Regions from separate parts of the Streptosporangium sp. NPDC020145 genome, predicted to be linked through region 3. Evidence: riboswitches for the same ligand, from Rfam matches in the RefSeq annotation. Region 3 holds a riboswitch; each other region holds the start of a gene.

Region 1 (4,022 bases), on a different contig from region 3:
CAGGCCCAGCGTGCTGCCGACATCGCTACCGTAAAGCCTCACCAGCGCCTTCTCACCGAAGCGCTCCGCGACGTACCGGCACGCGAGCCAGGCCTCCTCGTAGGCCTGCGCGAGTCTGGGGGCGCCGGGGGAGAAGCCGTCCCCGCCGGGAAGCTCCGTGGGCAGGACGCCCGCGCGCACCTCGGCCGCGAGCTCGGCCGCAACGGTCCTGACGGCGATCCCCGCGTCCCGGTAGCCCACGTAGTCGGCGAACCCCTCCGACAGCCACATCGGGACCCGCCCGCCCCTGGTGGCGCCGGTCGCCAGATGGGTCAGCTCGTGGGTGATCACCACGTCCCTGCCGGTCTCGCTGAGCCTGGCGTATCCCGTCGGCACCACGATCACCCGGTCCGCGGTCGCCAGCGCGGCCAGCCCGCCGGTCTGCGCCGTCCCCGCGAGCTCCGCGGCCTCGTCGTCGGTCGCGGGGACCACGACCACCGCCCTGACCGGCCCCCAGACCCGCGCGATCGTACGGCAGGCGCGGTCGGCCCTGGCCGCGAGATCACGCAGTTCGGCGGGCGGGACACGGTGGCCGACGGCAAGGGAGCGCTCGCCCCGGACCACCTCGGCGGCGCCGGGCCACAGGTCGCGGGCCGTCTGCGGCGTGGGCCTCGCCCCGCCGAGCCCGGCGCCCGCCAGCGCGAGCATCCCGGCGAGCACGGCGCGGCGCCCCTTCGGGACGGACATGGCAGCCGATGCTAGCCGACGCCCCGGCCGGAACGTTCCCCGGCAGGCGGCGGCCCCGCCCATCCGCGGGAGGATGGGCGGGGCCGTCCGCCGCTGTCAGGTGCCGGGACGGACCGCTCCTGCGAAGGCGGACCTGTAGTACCCCTTCAACGTCACGATCCTGACCGACTTGCCGCTGCTCGGCGAGTGGATCATCTTGCCGTGGCCGACGTACATGCCGACGTGGCCCTTGCCGTAGAAGAACAGCAGGTCACCGAGGTGCAACTTGCTCCACGAGACCTTCTTCCTGACCGCGCGGTACTGGCTGCCCGTCACCCGGGGGAGGGAGACGCCCGCCTTGCGCCACGCGTACTGGACCAGGCCCGAGCAGTCGAACGCTCCGGGACCGGAGGCACCCCACCGGTACGGATCGCCGATCTGTTTCCTGGCCGTCGCCACGGCCGTCCTGGCCCTGGACCGCTGCCGTGCGGCCCGGTTCATCGCGGCCTTCGCCGTGCGCTTGACACGGGCCTTCGCCGTGTTCGCGGCAGTGCCCTCCGACGTGCCCTTCGATGCGCTCTTCGACGTGTCCTTCGCCGTACTCCTGGCCTGAACCGCGACCGCGGTATCCGTCGTCGCCTGTGCTGTTGCCGGCCCCAGTGCCACCGCTCCGGTTGAGGCGGTCAGCGTGAGGACGAATCCACCCAGGTAAAGGCGGAAAAAGCGCGACAAACGGGGGTTTTGCAGGGTGGTAGACAGGATTTCTCCTTGGGACTTCCACTGATGCCTACCGGGTTAGCTGACGGGTTCGGGCTGGGAAGACGCCCTACGACGGCAAACGCGTCGATTCACCCCTGGCCACATGTCAAGGGCCGATGGTTCCCCGGCTCCGTGCCTCCTGGCTGCACGAACTCGGCGGGCCGCCGTGATGGGAACCGATCCCTTCGGGGAACGGCGGCCGACTGGATATCTATACGGACACCGGCCCGCAGGACCGGCATTCGACGCGGTGGCATGGCTTGCTCACTGCGACCGCCAGAAGGTACCCCGATCACCAAGCCCCGGCAAAGACCCCATCAAATACGAAGATCCACAAAAAGGTTTTCATGTTTACGAAAGGCCTGATAGTGCGGCATCACGATCTTATAAATATGACCCTCGTCACATTCGAAATGATCTTCCAGAGAAGCACAACAAGTGTCACATAAATCACATTTATCAGTGACTTCCCAAAGCGCCCCTTCACCTACAAGGGCGTCGAACAGGACCACTCCGGCGATCCCGGGCATGCCAAACGGGCCGCCCGTGGAACGGACGGCCCGCGGTCGCGAAGGCGTTCAGACGGCCCCCAGAGGCCCCGTGGACATGGACGGGGCCAAGGGGGGTCAGGGACGGACGGCCCCGAGCAGACGGCCGCCGTAGGAGGAGAGGGGGACGACCTTGACGACGTCCCCGGTCTGGGGAGCGTGGATGATCTTGCCGTTGCCCGCGTAGAGCCCGACGTGCCCCAGGCCCTGGCTGAAGAGGATGTCCCCCGGCTGGAGGTCGCTCAGCGAGACCTTGCGCTTGGCGCCCCAGCTCCACTGCTCCCAGGTGGTGCGGGGCAGGCTCACGCCTCCGCTGCGCCAGGAGGCCTGCACGAACCCCGAGCAGTCCCAGCTGTCCGGGCCGGTGCCGCCGTACCGGTAGGGCTTGCCGAGCTGGGCGAAGGCGAAGGTCAGCGCGGCCCTGGCGTTGCCCGAGGCGGAGCCGTTGTACTGCATGCCGGTGCTGTTGGGGTCACCCGGCCTGAAGGTGCCGAGGTCGCGCAGCACCTTCGTCTGGATTTTGATCATCTTCTCGACCTTCTCCTTCTCCTCGGCCAGCTCGTCGCGCGTCTGGTCCGCGTCGGCCAAGGCCTGCTTGGCCTTGTCGCGGTTGTCACGCAGCGTCTTGTTGGCCTCGTCGAAGGCGTGCAGGCTCTCGGCACGGGAGGCGGAGATCTGGTCGGCCGTGGCCAGGCCGCTCAGCACCAGGTTGGGGTTGACCTCACCGACGAGGTTCGGCCAGCCGATGGCGCCGCCCTGGTAGGTGGTGACGGCCATGGTGACGAGGTCGTCGCGGAGCCCGGCGACCTTCGCGGACTGCTTCGACAGGTCGGCGTTCAGGTCCGCGTACTTCTTGCGGGCCCTCTTCCACTTCTCGCCCGCCTGGTTGTACTTCTCGACGAGCTGGTCGGCCTGCTCGTTGAGCTTGGCCAGCTTCTGCTTGGTCTGCGCGACCGTCGGCTTCGGCTTGGCCGCCGCACTCCCGATCGGAGTCACGAGCAGGGCCAAGGCCAGTCCCGCAGCCATCGGCACACGCACGAACCCAACCGGCACACCCGCCACGGCCACGACGCCGCCTCCCCACGCAAAGACCACGTAAAGACCTGGGGCGAAATAGTACAGAACCGGTAAGGGTCAGCTCACCTTTTTGGCGGTTTTGTTCTTTACCTGTAGATGTCAGCCAGGAGGCGGCCCGAGCCGGGAAGGACGGATCAGGCGCGCCCGAGCCTGCGCAGGAGCAGCACCGCGGGAACGGGCCTGGCGCCCATCCGGCGGACCGACTCGGCCACCTCGCGGTCGGAGGAGACGACCGCGACGGCCCGTCCGACGGGCTCGGCCCGCACGAGCTGGCGGATCAGGTCGTCGGCGATCTGCCCGGGGGAGCTGAACATCACCCGGACGCCGCGCGGCGCGGAGACCGGCACCGGGCCGTTCAGCTCGGCGCCGTCGAAGACACAGGTCAGCTCGGTGCGGGTCTGGGCGTACAGCGCGCCGAGCCCGGTCAGCAGCCGGTTGCGCTGGTCGGCCAGGGTCAGCGCGCCGTACCCGGTCTTGGTCACGTTGTAGCCGTCCACGATCAGATGGATCTGCGGCAGCGCGAGCAGCTGGTCGAGCAGGGCGGGGTCGTCGTCGGCCAGGGCCCGCGCGGGCACCGCCTGGACCCCGTGCCTGCCCGGCGCGACAGAGGAGACGGAGTCGGCGGGCCGGTGGATGCTCGACGGCAGCGCCAGCTCCCTGCGCAGCCCGGCCGCGGCGTCCTGCAGTGCGTCGAGCAGCATGCGGACCTTGGTGTCCTCCACGCTGCGGCCCTCACGGGCGGCCCTTCGCGTGGCCTCAAGCTGCCGTTCGGCGTCGGCCACCCGTTCCCTCAGGCGCCGCAGCTCGCTCTCCCCCGCGCTCCCCGCGGCGGTCGCGGCGGCCTTGGCCTCCTGCGCGGCCTCCTCCATCTCGGCGGCCCGCGCCTCGGCGGCCCTGGTGCGCTCCCTGGCGTCGTGCAGCCTGCGGCGCAGG
Region 2 (4,022 bases), on a different contig from region 3:
TTCCCCTTGCCGGGCTCGCCCGCGGCGCCGGAGACCACGCCGAGCATCCAGGCGGGGCAGCCCATCGTGGCGAAGCCGCCCTTCTTGATGGCGGCGTTCCAGGGCGGGGTGAAGGAGGCCAGCTTGGCGGTGAGCCCGGCCTCGCTGAAGCTCCTGACCGTGTCGAAGGCGGTCTTCACGGCGGGGTTGGTGTCGATGACGAGCTTGTTGGACGTGTCGATGTAGGTGATGTCGCCGTTCCTCTGCGCCTCCTGGGCGAGGATCACGTTGTAGAAGGTGTTCGGGCCGTCCAGGAAGCGCGGCGCGTCCTTTCCGGGATTGGCGGCCTGGAACCTCCTGCCGACGTCCATGAAGGACTTCCAGTCGGGCCAGAGCCTGCCGACCTCCTCGCGGTCCGTGGGCAGGCCCGCCTTCTCGAACAGGTCGGTGCGGTAACACATGGTCATGCCGCCGATGTCGGTGCCGAGAGCGAACAGCTTGCCCTCGGCGTTGACGCCGTTGTCCCACTTGGCAGGGGGGAAGTCGGCCTTGCGGCCTCCGAGGCCGTACTGCCCGAGGTCGGTGAAGAACTGCGGGCGGGCCTTCATCAGGCCCATCGCGCCCTCGTCCAGGGCGACCACGTCGGCCGCGCCGCTGCCCGCCTGCAACCGCTGGAGCAACTGGGGCAGGTAGACGTCCTCGAAGCGGTCGGTCAGGTTCTGGTATCTGATCTGGATGCCGGGGTGGGCGGCGTTCCAGGCCTGGGCGGCCTTGTCGTAGCCGAAGTTCTCGCCGCCGCCGAAGGTGTGCACGGTGACGACGACCGGTTCGGCCGCCGTGGACGCGGGCCCGTCCGTCCCGCCGGAACCGCACGAGGTCAAGGCCAGCGCCGCGGCCGTGACCGTCGTGACCGCGGCGAGCCTGCCGCGCCGCCTGTGGTTCAACATTCCGGACCCCTCTCAGGTCGTTCGCCCGAATCGGTGGGAGGTGTCGTCACGGGCCGGTCCCCGACAGACGCGGCTCTGCGACGAGGCGGTTCCTCAACGTGTTGGGAGCGCTCCCACGAAGCGTGGCCGACGGGTGGGCCGACGTCAATACGACGAGACGCAACCGTTACCCTCCTCCGTTTCCATTGCGACTTATGGGCTCAAACGACCGCAAAATGGATGTGCTTCTTTTTGGGAGCGCTCCCATATCGACGGAGGGACGGGACGCCGAAAGGGCCGTGGCTCGGGGAGCCACGGCCCTTTCCGGATTCGGGGGATCACCGCCGCGGCGGGCGGGGAGTCCGCCGCGGATGGGGGTCTCGTACGGCGGGGGCCGTACGGAGGGAGGGGATGGGGTCAGCCGCTGTAGACCGGGTAGCCGTAGCCGACGACCTGGGAGGTCGGACGGATGCGCTGCTCGACCTTGCCGTTGCCGGTGTTGCCCTCGATCGTGGTGATCGTGCCGTTGCCGTTGTCCTGCTTCACGAAGCCGACGTGGTCGATCCCGTCGAGGTCCTTGCCGCCCTTCCAGTCGAAGTAGACGACGGCGCCGGGCTTGGGAGTGGTGCCCCAGTGGCCGTTTTCCCTGAACCACTTGGCGTGGGTGACGGTGTAGGCGTCCCAGCCCATGGTGGGGCGGATGCCGGCCTGCTCGCCGACCCAGGAGACGAACATCGCGCACCAGGGGGCGTTGGCGTAGTCCTGGATGCGGCCGCCATCGCGGGCGGTGGTCTCCTTGGCGCGCTCACTGGACATGTACCAGGAGTGGAACTTGGTGCCGCCGCCCTGGGCGTTCTCGCTGACGCCGATCTGCTGGGAGGCGATGTTCAGAACCTGCTGGGCGGTCACCTTGGGCAGGCGCTCGGCCGTGGTCTGGAGGCTGGTCTTGGCGGTGTCCGCGCTCGCGTTCCGGACGGTGGCGGACGTCTGCTCGGGGGTGTCCGCCAGGGCGGGTCCACCGGCGACGACTCCGCCGCTGAGGGCGATGGCGGTGCCGAGGATGACACGGGCCAGGTAGTGCGTCTTGGGGGTGGAGGTAAGGCGGTGCTTGGCCATGGGGTACTGCTCCTTGCGTCGCTTCCATGCCGCCTACCGGGTTAGCTGACGGGTTCGGACTGGAAAGTGTCCTACAGCGCGTATGCGCTGATTCACCCCAAAGGACCTGGGTCCCCGGTTCCGCGAGACTCGCGGATTCGGCGGCCGTGTCCATCAGGCGGATGTCCACCTGGTGGAGCACGGTCGGGCAATGTCGTGGCAATGCGCTGACCTGCGAAGGTCTGGGCGTTCGCCGCGAATTCGTTGAACGTACGTGAACCGGACAGACGATTACAAGTCCGACACATTGCCTTGGCTTGGGAATGGGCCCCGTTCGAGGGGGAAGACTGGGGCCTCGTCGACCCGAGACGATCTCCCTTTCGGTGACGCGATCCCCGGTGGGAGAGGGGATCGCGACACGACGGGCACGGTGAAGGGCAAGGGCAAGGACTTCGCGTGCCAGGTAAACGTAGATCTTTTGGCCGACCCCTCCTCCACCGGGTCAAGAGGGGGTCTCTTTACCCGTCCCGGCGGGGTCGCCCCCGGCCCCGGGGCCGGTCAGGGACGTGACGTGAGCGCGGCGAACCGTACGCCCGTGAGCTCCTCGGAGACGATCCACAGCCGCCGCGCCAGGTCTTCGTCGAGAGCCCTGGGCGAAGGCGTCAGCGCCCTGGGGCCCGGGCCGACGTACGTGCCGCCGGTCACGCCGGGGTGGGTCGCGGCGTACAGGGAGGGGAGGGCCCCTTTCTCCGGAGCCTTGAGCGCCAGCCGCATGAAGGAGGTGACCGGCCGGGTGAACACGCCCGGCCGCATGATCGAGGTGGCCGTCGGCCCGGGATGGACGGCCAGGCTGAGCAGTTTGCCTCCGGCCAGGCGCTGTAGTTCGAGGGCGAACAGCAGGTTGGCCAGCTTGGACCTGCAGTAGGCGCCGAAGCGGCGGTAGTCGTTCTCCAGCCCCAGGTCGTCGAAGTCGATCCGCCCCATCGCGTGCGCGCCACTGGAGACCGTGACGACCCTGGCCCCCTGTCCGGCCAGCAGCCGGGGCAGTAGCGACCCGGTCAGGGCGAAGTGCCCGAGATGGTTGACGCCGAACTGGGCCTCGAAGCCGTCGGCCGTCGTCCGCCGTGGAATCATGGCGACGCCCGCGTTGTTGACGAGGAGGTCGATTGGCCGGTCAAGGTCGTCCGTGAACGCCCGCACCGAGGCGAGATCGGCCAGGTCAAGGCCTCTGAGCTCGACCCGTCCCTCCGGGGCCGCCGCCCTGACCCTCTCCAACGCCACCCGCCCCCTGGCCCGGTCGCGCGCGGTCATGATCACCTCGGCGCCTCGCCGGGCGAGGTGCAGGGCGGTCGCCAGCCCTATCCCGCTGCTGGCACCCGTGACCAGTGCCGTACTGCCGGACAGGTCGGGAATGTCATCAGCGGTCCACATGATCGGCGTCTCCGGGGCCAGCTGTACGAAACGGTTTCGTACACTACGGTAGATCGTCACGAGTACGACCCGCAAGAGGGCATATTCGTGTGTTCACCCGTAGTTCCCGGCGCCGTAAGACGTCCGGGTTACGGTGAGGCGGTCGTGAACGGGTCATCGCCCGGCGTGGAGGACGGTCGAGACCACGCGCGGGAGCAGGGTTCGGCCGTTGCCTGGGTGGAGTCCCCGCTGCAGATGCTCTGCGCCGTGGAGGCCCACCACGCGGGGCTGCTCGGCGCCCACGCACGAGTGGTGCCCAGGGCCGGGCTGCGCCCGCTGGCCGTCACCCGCCGTGAGATCGCCAAACTCGGCCCACCAGCCGGGCTCGAACTCGACGAGCCCTCGCCCGAGATGCCCAGGCCCCGCAGGGGGACGAGCTGGGCGGTCGGCGACGCCTTCTCCGGCAAGGTCCAGGCGGCCTGGCTCACCGCCCTGCCCGGCCGGATGGTGATCGTCGACGACGGGCTCGCCACGATCAGGCTCCTGGAACTGCTCACCGGGCGGTTCTGGACGCCCCTGCTCCGGGCCAGAGCCACCCCGGGACCGCTCAGG
Region 3 (4,022 bases):
TCTTGACGACCACCGTCGCGGCGACCTTGTCGTGCAGGCACTGCTTCAGGGGCTTGTCCCACAGCTGCCAGAGCACGTTCACCAGAGTGAAGATGTTGAGCACGAATCCGACCAGCGGAATGCCGCTCAGCGCGTAGGGGCCGTAGGAGACGCCCGCCCGCTTGATGGCGACATCGGGGGAGAGACCGCCCTGCAGAGCGCCTCCCACCCGGACGACCTTGATACCCATGACCATCTTGCCGACGGTCTGACCGTTCTGCCGCAACATCAGGAACTCATAGGCGACATAGATCAGACCGGCGATGATGGTGGTCAGGAAAGTCGACAGGGCGTACCCCGAGGGCTGGGTGATCACACCGCTCTCAAGGTCGAAACCGCCGTTGGTGATAAGGATCGCCGCGAGCACAAGACTGAGGATCACCGTGGGGATCGCCAGAATGATGCCGTCGATCATCCTCGCCACCAGACGCTGCCACCATTCGGCCAGCGGAGCCGGCGCACCGGGGGGCGTGACCCCCTGGGGACCGTACCCCTGGCCGTACATGGACGCCTGGGCGCCGTAACCGGGTTGCTGGCCGTAGCCCTGCTGACCGTAGTCGGGCTGCCCGTAGGAGGGCTGCTGACCGTAGGACGGCTGGGCCGCCTGCTGACCGTAGTCCTGGCCGTAGGAGGGCTGAGCGGCCTGCTGGCCGTACCCCTGCTGCTGGCCGTAGTCCTGGCCGTAGGAGGGCTGGGCGGCCTGCTGGCCGTAGCCCTGCTGCTGGCCGTAGTCGGGCTGCCCGTAGGCACCCGTCCCACCCTGCTGACCGTAACCCGGCTGGGCGGCCTGCTGGCCGTACCCCTGCTGCTGGCCGTAGTCCTGGCCGTAGGAGGGCTGGGCGGCCTGCTGACCGTAACCGGGCTGGGCGGCCTGCTGGCCGTAGCCCTGCTGCTGGCCGTAGTCGGGCTGCCCGTAGGCACCCGTCCCACCCTGCTGACCATAACCGGGCTGGGCGGCCTGCTGGCCGTACCCCTGCTGCTGGCCGTAGTCCTGGCCGTAGGAGGGCTGGGCGGCCTGCTGACCGTAACCGGGCTGGGCGGCCTGCTGGCCGTAGCCCTGCTGCTGGCCGTACCCGGGCTGGGTCTGCCCAGGTCCGGTGTTCGGCTGTGAGGCCTCCGATCGATATCCCACGACTGTCACATCGGGATCGAGTTCTCCGGGGGCTCGACCCGCGTTCTGTCCGTATTGCGGATGCCCCGACGGTGTGCGGTCGCGCTCGGGATCATCCTGCGGATACGGTGGCTGTCCGGTGCTCACCGCGTCACCTCACTTCGACTGCGCATGTGGCACATGTCAGACTCACATGCTTGCTGGTGCACAACGTATCGACATAGGTAACAACAGTCACCTTTCCGATCAGTCAGCACCACGGTCAAGCTAGTGGCCCCGCGGTGTCAGATGGAGCAGCATCCGGGTGTTTCCCAAGGTGTTCGGCTTGACGTGCTCCAGATCAAGGAACTCTGCCACACCTTCGTCATAGGAGGCGAGAAGTTCCGCGTAGACCTCCGGCGCGACGGGTGTGCCCTGGATCTGCCTGAATCCGTGTCTCGCGAAGAAATCGATCTCGAAGGTGAGACAGAAGACCCTGCGCAGTCCGAGGTCTCCGGCGACGCCGATGAGACGGGAGACGATCCGGTGGCCGATTCCCATACCCCGGCAGTCGGGATCGACGGCGACCGTGCGAATCTCGGCCAGGTCCTCCCACAGGACGTGCAGTGCTCCGCAGCCGACGACCTTTCCCGCCACGTCGGCCACCCAGAACTCCTGGATGTCCTCATAAAGGGTGACGGTCGCCTTCTCCAGCAGGCGCGGCCCCGCTCCGGCGTAGGTGTCGACCAGGCGGCGGATGGCGCGGACGTCCGGCGTCCTGGCCCTGCGCACCGTGATCTCCGCCGACGATCCTTCCGGGACGTCGCCGGAGACCGCCACCGACTCCCCTTCCGGGGCCTCCGGGGAAACCGCGTCCCGGCCGGGTACGGCCCGCACCGGGGACTGTTGCGCAACCTGCTCCATGACTGATCAGAGTACGTCCTCGTCACCGCTTGTTTACGGCCTGCCCTTATCTCGGTCGCGGGGTCCGCCGGATGAATCTCGCCGTCTTCTTCGCGCCCCGGGAGGCCGCCCGGCGAGCGCGCCTCGACCGGCCTTGTCCGAAGGCCCGGACCTGCGAGAATCTCCACCCCCGCGCCGGGGGAGGCGGATGCCCGGCGTGGCACATATGTCGATCATGAAATTACGTGACCCGACCGTGACATTTCAGTTGCGAAAGCTCCACCGGCTTCACAGTTCTGGTTGAGCATGAACCGCCAATTGCACTAATGTCCGTCCTCGATGTCAGCACCCGTAAAGTGCTGCGCCGCCGAATCCCCGACTCGGGGAACCGGGGACCCACCCTCCAGCCGTCCCCCGGGGTGAATCCGATGTGCCACCGGCGCCTCGGTAGGGCTGCCTCCGGCCCGAACCCGTCAGCTAACCCGGTAGGCGGCCGAGAGAGGAGCCTGTTGGTGAAGCGCACGCGCAACCGTGGGAGAGAGAGCGCGGGCGGGAACGCCCGCCATCGAGAACACCGGGTGCGCAGGCCGCGGCACAAGGTGGTGATCGCCGGGCTCGCCTTCGCCTCCCTGCTCCTCGGCGCCCCCTTCGCCGCGACCGCGGAGCCGAAACCGAGTCTGCAGGAGCTCGCCAAGCAGGCCGAGAAGCTGCACACCGAGATCGAGACGCTCACCGAGCAGTACAACGGCGGGCGGGTCAAGCTCAAGCAGGCGCAGCGCGCCGCGGAGAGCGCGAAGAAGACCCTCGCCGCCAGCGAGTCGCAGCTGGCCGAGCGGCGCACGAAGGCCACCCTGCTCGCCCAGAGCACCTACATGGCGGGTGGGCTCGCCTCGGCGCTGGCCTTCACCCAGTCGTCCAACCCGGACACCTTCCTCGACCAGGCCACCACGAACTACGCGCTCCAGCAGCAGCAGAGCGAGGAGGTCGCGCAGGTCAGCAAGGCGATCGAGACCGCCCAGCGCGCGCAGGCCAGCGCCAAGGCCCGCACCGACGAGGTCAAGGACCTCCTGTCCGACCTCGGCGACCGGCGGACCAAGATCGAACGGCTGGTGAAGCGGGTCGAGAGCGACCTGTTCAGCGAGGTGCGTTCGCAGGCCGGGCGCAACCGGGGCAGCCGGGTCAAGGTCAACGTGCCGATCATCGGCTCGGGCAAGGCCGCCGAGGCCGCCCGCTGGGCCCTCACCCAGCAGCTCAAGCCGTACGTGTGGGGGGCCGAGGGCCCCAACTCCTTCGACTGCTCCGGCCTGGTGATGTGGGCCTACCAGAAGGTCGGCATCAGCCTGCCGCACTACACGGGCGACCAGTGGACCGCGGGCACCCACATCTCCTCAAGGAGCGACCTGCGCCCGGGAGACCTCGTCTTCTTCTACAGCGACCTGCACCACGTCGGGATCTACATCGGCGCGGGCCTCATGGTCCACGCGCCGCAGACCGGCGACGTCATTCACATCGCCCCGATCGACAACCGTCCCTTCGCGGGCGGGGTGCGCATCGCCGACTGAGCCGCCTGAACCGGCCGGACCGCCCGGACCGGCTGGGCCGGCTGGACCGCCCCGAACCGCCGACGGCGGTTCGGGGAAGGACGCACCCGGGTCGCGTACGGCCGCAGCGGCCCCTCAGGGGGCCCCTGCCGTACGCGGGGGTCCGGGACGGCATCGGGTAAGGGCTCGCCTCAGATGAGGCGTCTGCGGGCCGCCCAGGCGACGGCCTCGATGGCCGTCGCCACGCCGATGCGGTCGCAGATTCCGCGGAGTCTACGGCGGACCGTTCTTCCGCTGATGTCGAGGCGGCGTCCGACCCGGTCGACCGTGACGCCCTTGGCCAGCTCCGCCAGCAGCACGAGGTCCTCATCTGTGAGGCCGACCTCGCCCATGCCCAGGAGGCTGTCGCCGCGACGGGAATCCACTTCGGGATATGCCATCTGGAGTCG

What was found. Region 3 has a riboswitch for cyclic di-AMP ahead of ABZ463_RS29415 (NlpC/P60 family protein). Riboswitches for the same ligand answer to the same signal wherever they lie in the genome.
Region 1: another riboswitch for cyclic di-AMP. It lies ahead of ABZ463_RS10825 (C40 family peptidase); the one in region 3 lies ahead of ABZ463_RS29415 (NlpC/P60 family protein).
Region 2: another riboswitch for cyclic di-AMP. It lies ahead of ABZ463_RS01115 (CHAP domain-containing protein); the one in region 3 lies ahead of ABZ463_RS29415 (NlpC/P60 family protein).

The regions. Positions count from the first base shown of each region.
Region 1 covers NZ_JBEXZT010000004.1:533,448-537,469, reverse strand. The annotation lists gene ABZ463_RS10830 (hypothetical protein) at 1-726, opposite strand, end outside; gene ABZ463_RS10825 (C40 family peptidase) at 823-1,206, opposite strand; cyclic di-AMP (ydaO/yuaA leader) riboswitch at 1,475-1,633, opposite strand; gene ABZ463_RS10820 (NlpC/P60 family protein) at 2,091-3,038, opposite strand; gene ABZ463_RS10815 (NYN domain-containing protein) at 3,224-4,022, opposite strand, start outside.
Region 2 covers NZ_JBEXZT010000001.1:260,974-264,995, forward strand. The annotation lists gene ABZ463_RS01110 (ABC transporter substrate-binding protein) at 1-926, opposite strand, end outside; gene ABZ463_RS01115 (CHAP domain-containing protein) at 1,323-2,021, opposite strand; cyclic di-AMP (ydaO/yuaA leader) riboswitch at 2,037-2,174, opposite strand; gene ABZ463_RS01120 (oxidoreductase) at 2,559-3,431, opposite strand; gene ABZ463_RS01125 (hypothetical protein) at 3,576-4,022, shown strand, end outside.
Region 3 covers NZ_JBEXZT010000020.1:107,067-111,088, reverse strand. The annotation lists gene ABZ463_RS29425 (RDD family protein) at 1-1,171, opposite strand, end outside; gene ABZ463_RS29420 (amino-acid N-acetyltransferase) at 1,418-2,053, opposite strand; cyclic di-AMP (ydaO/yuaA leader) riboswitch at 2,388-2,539, shown strand; gene ABZ463_RS29415 (NlpC/P60 family protein) at 2,545-3,594, shown strand; gene ABZ463_RS29410 (LuxR C-terminal-related transcriptional regulator) at 3,765-3,965, opposite strand.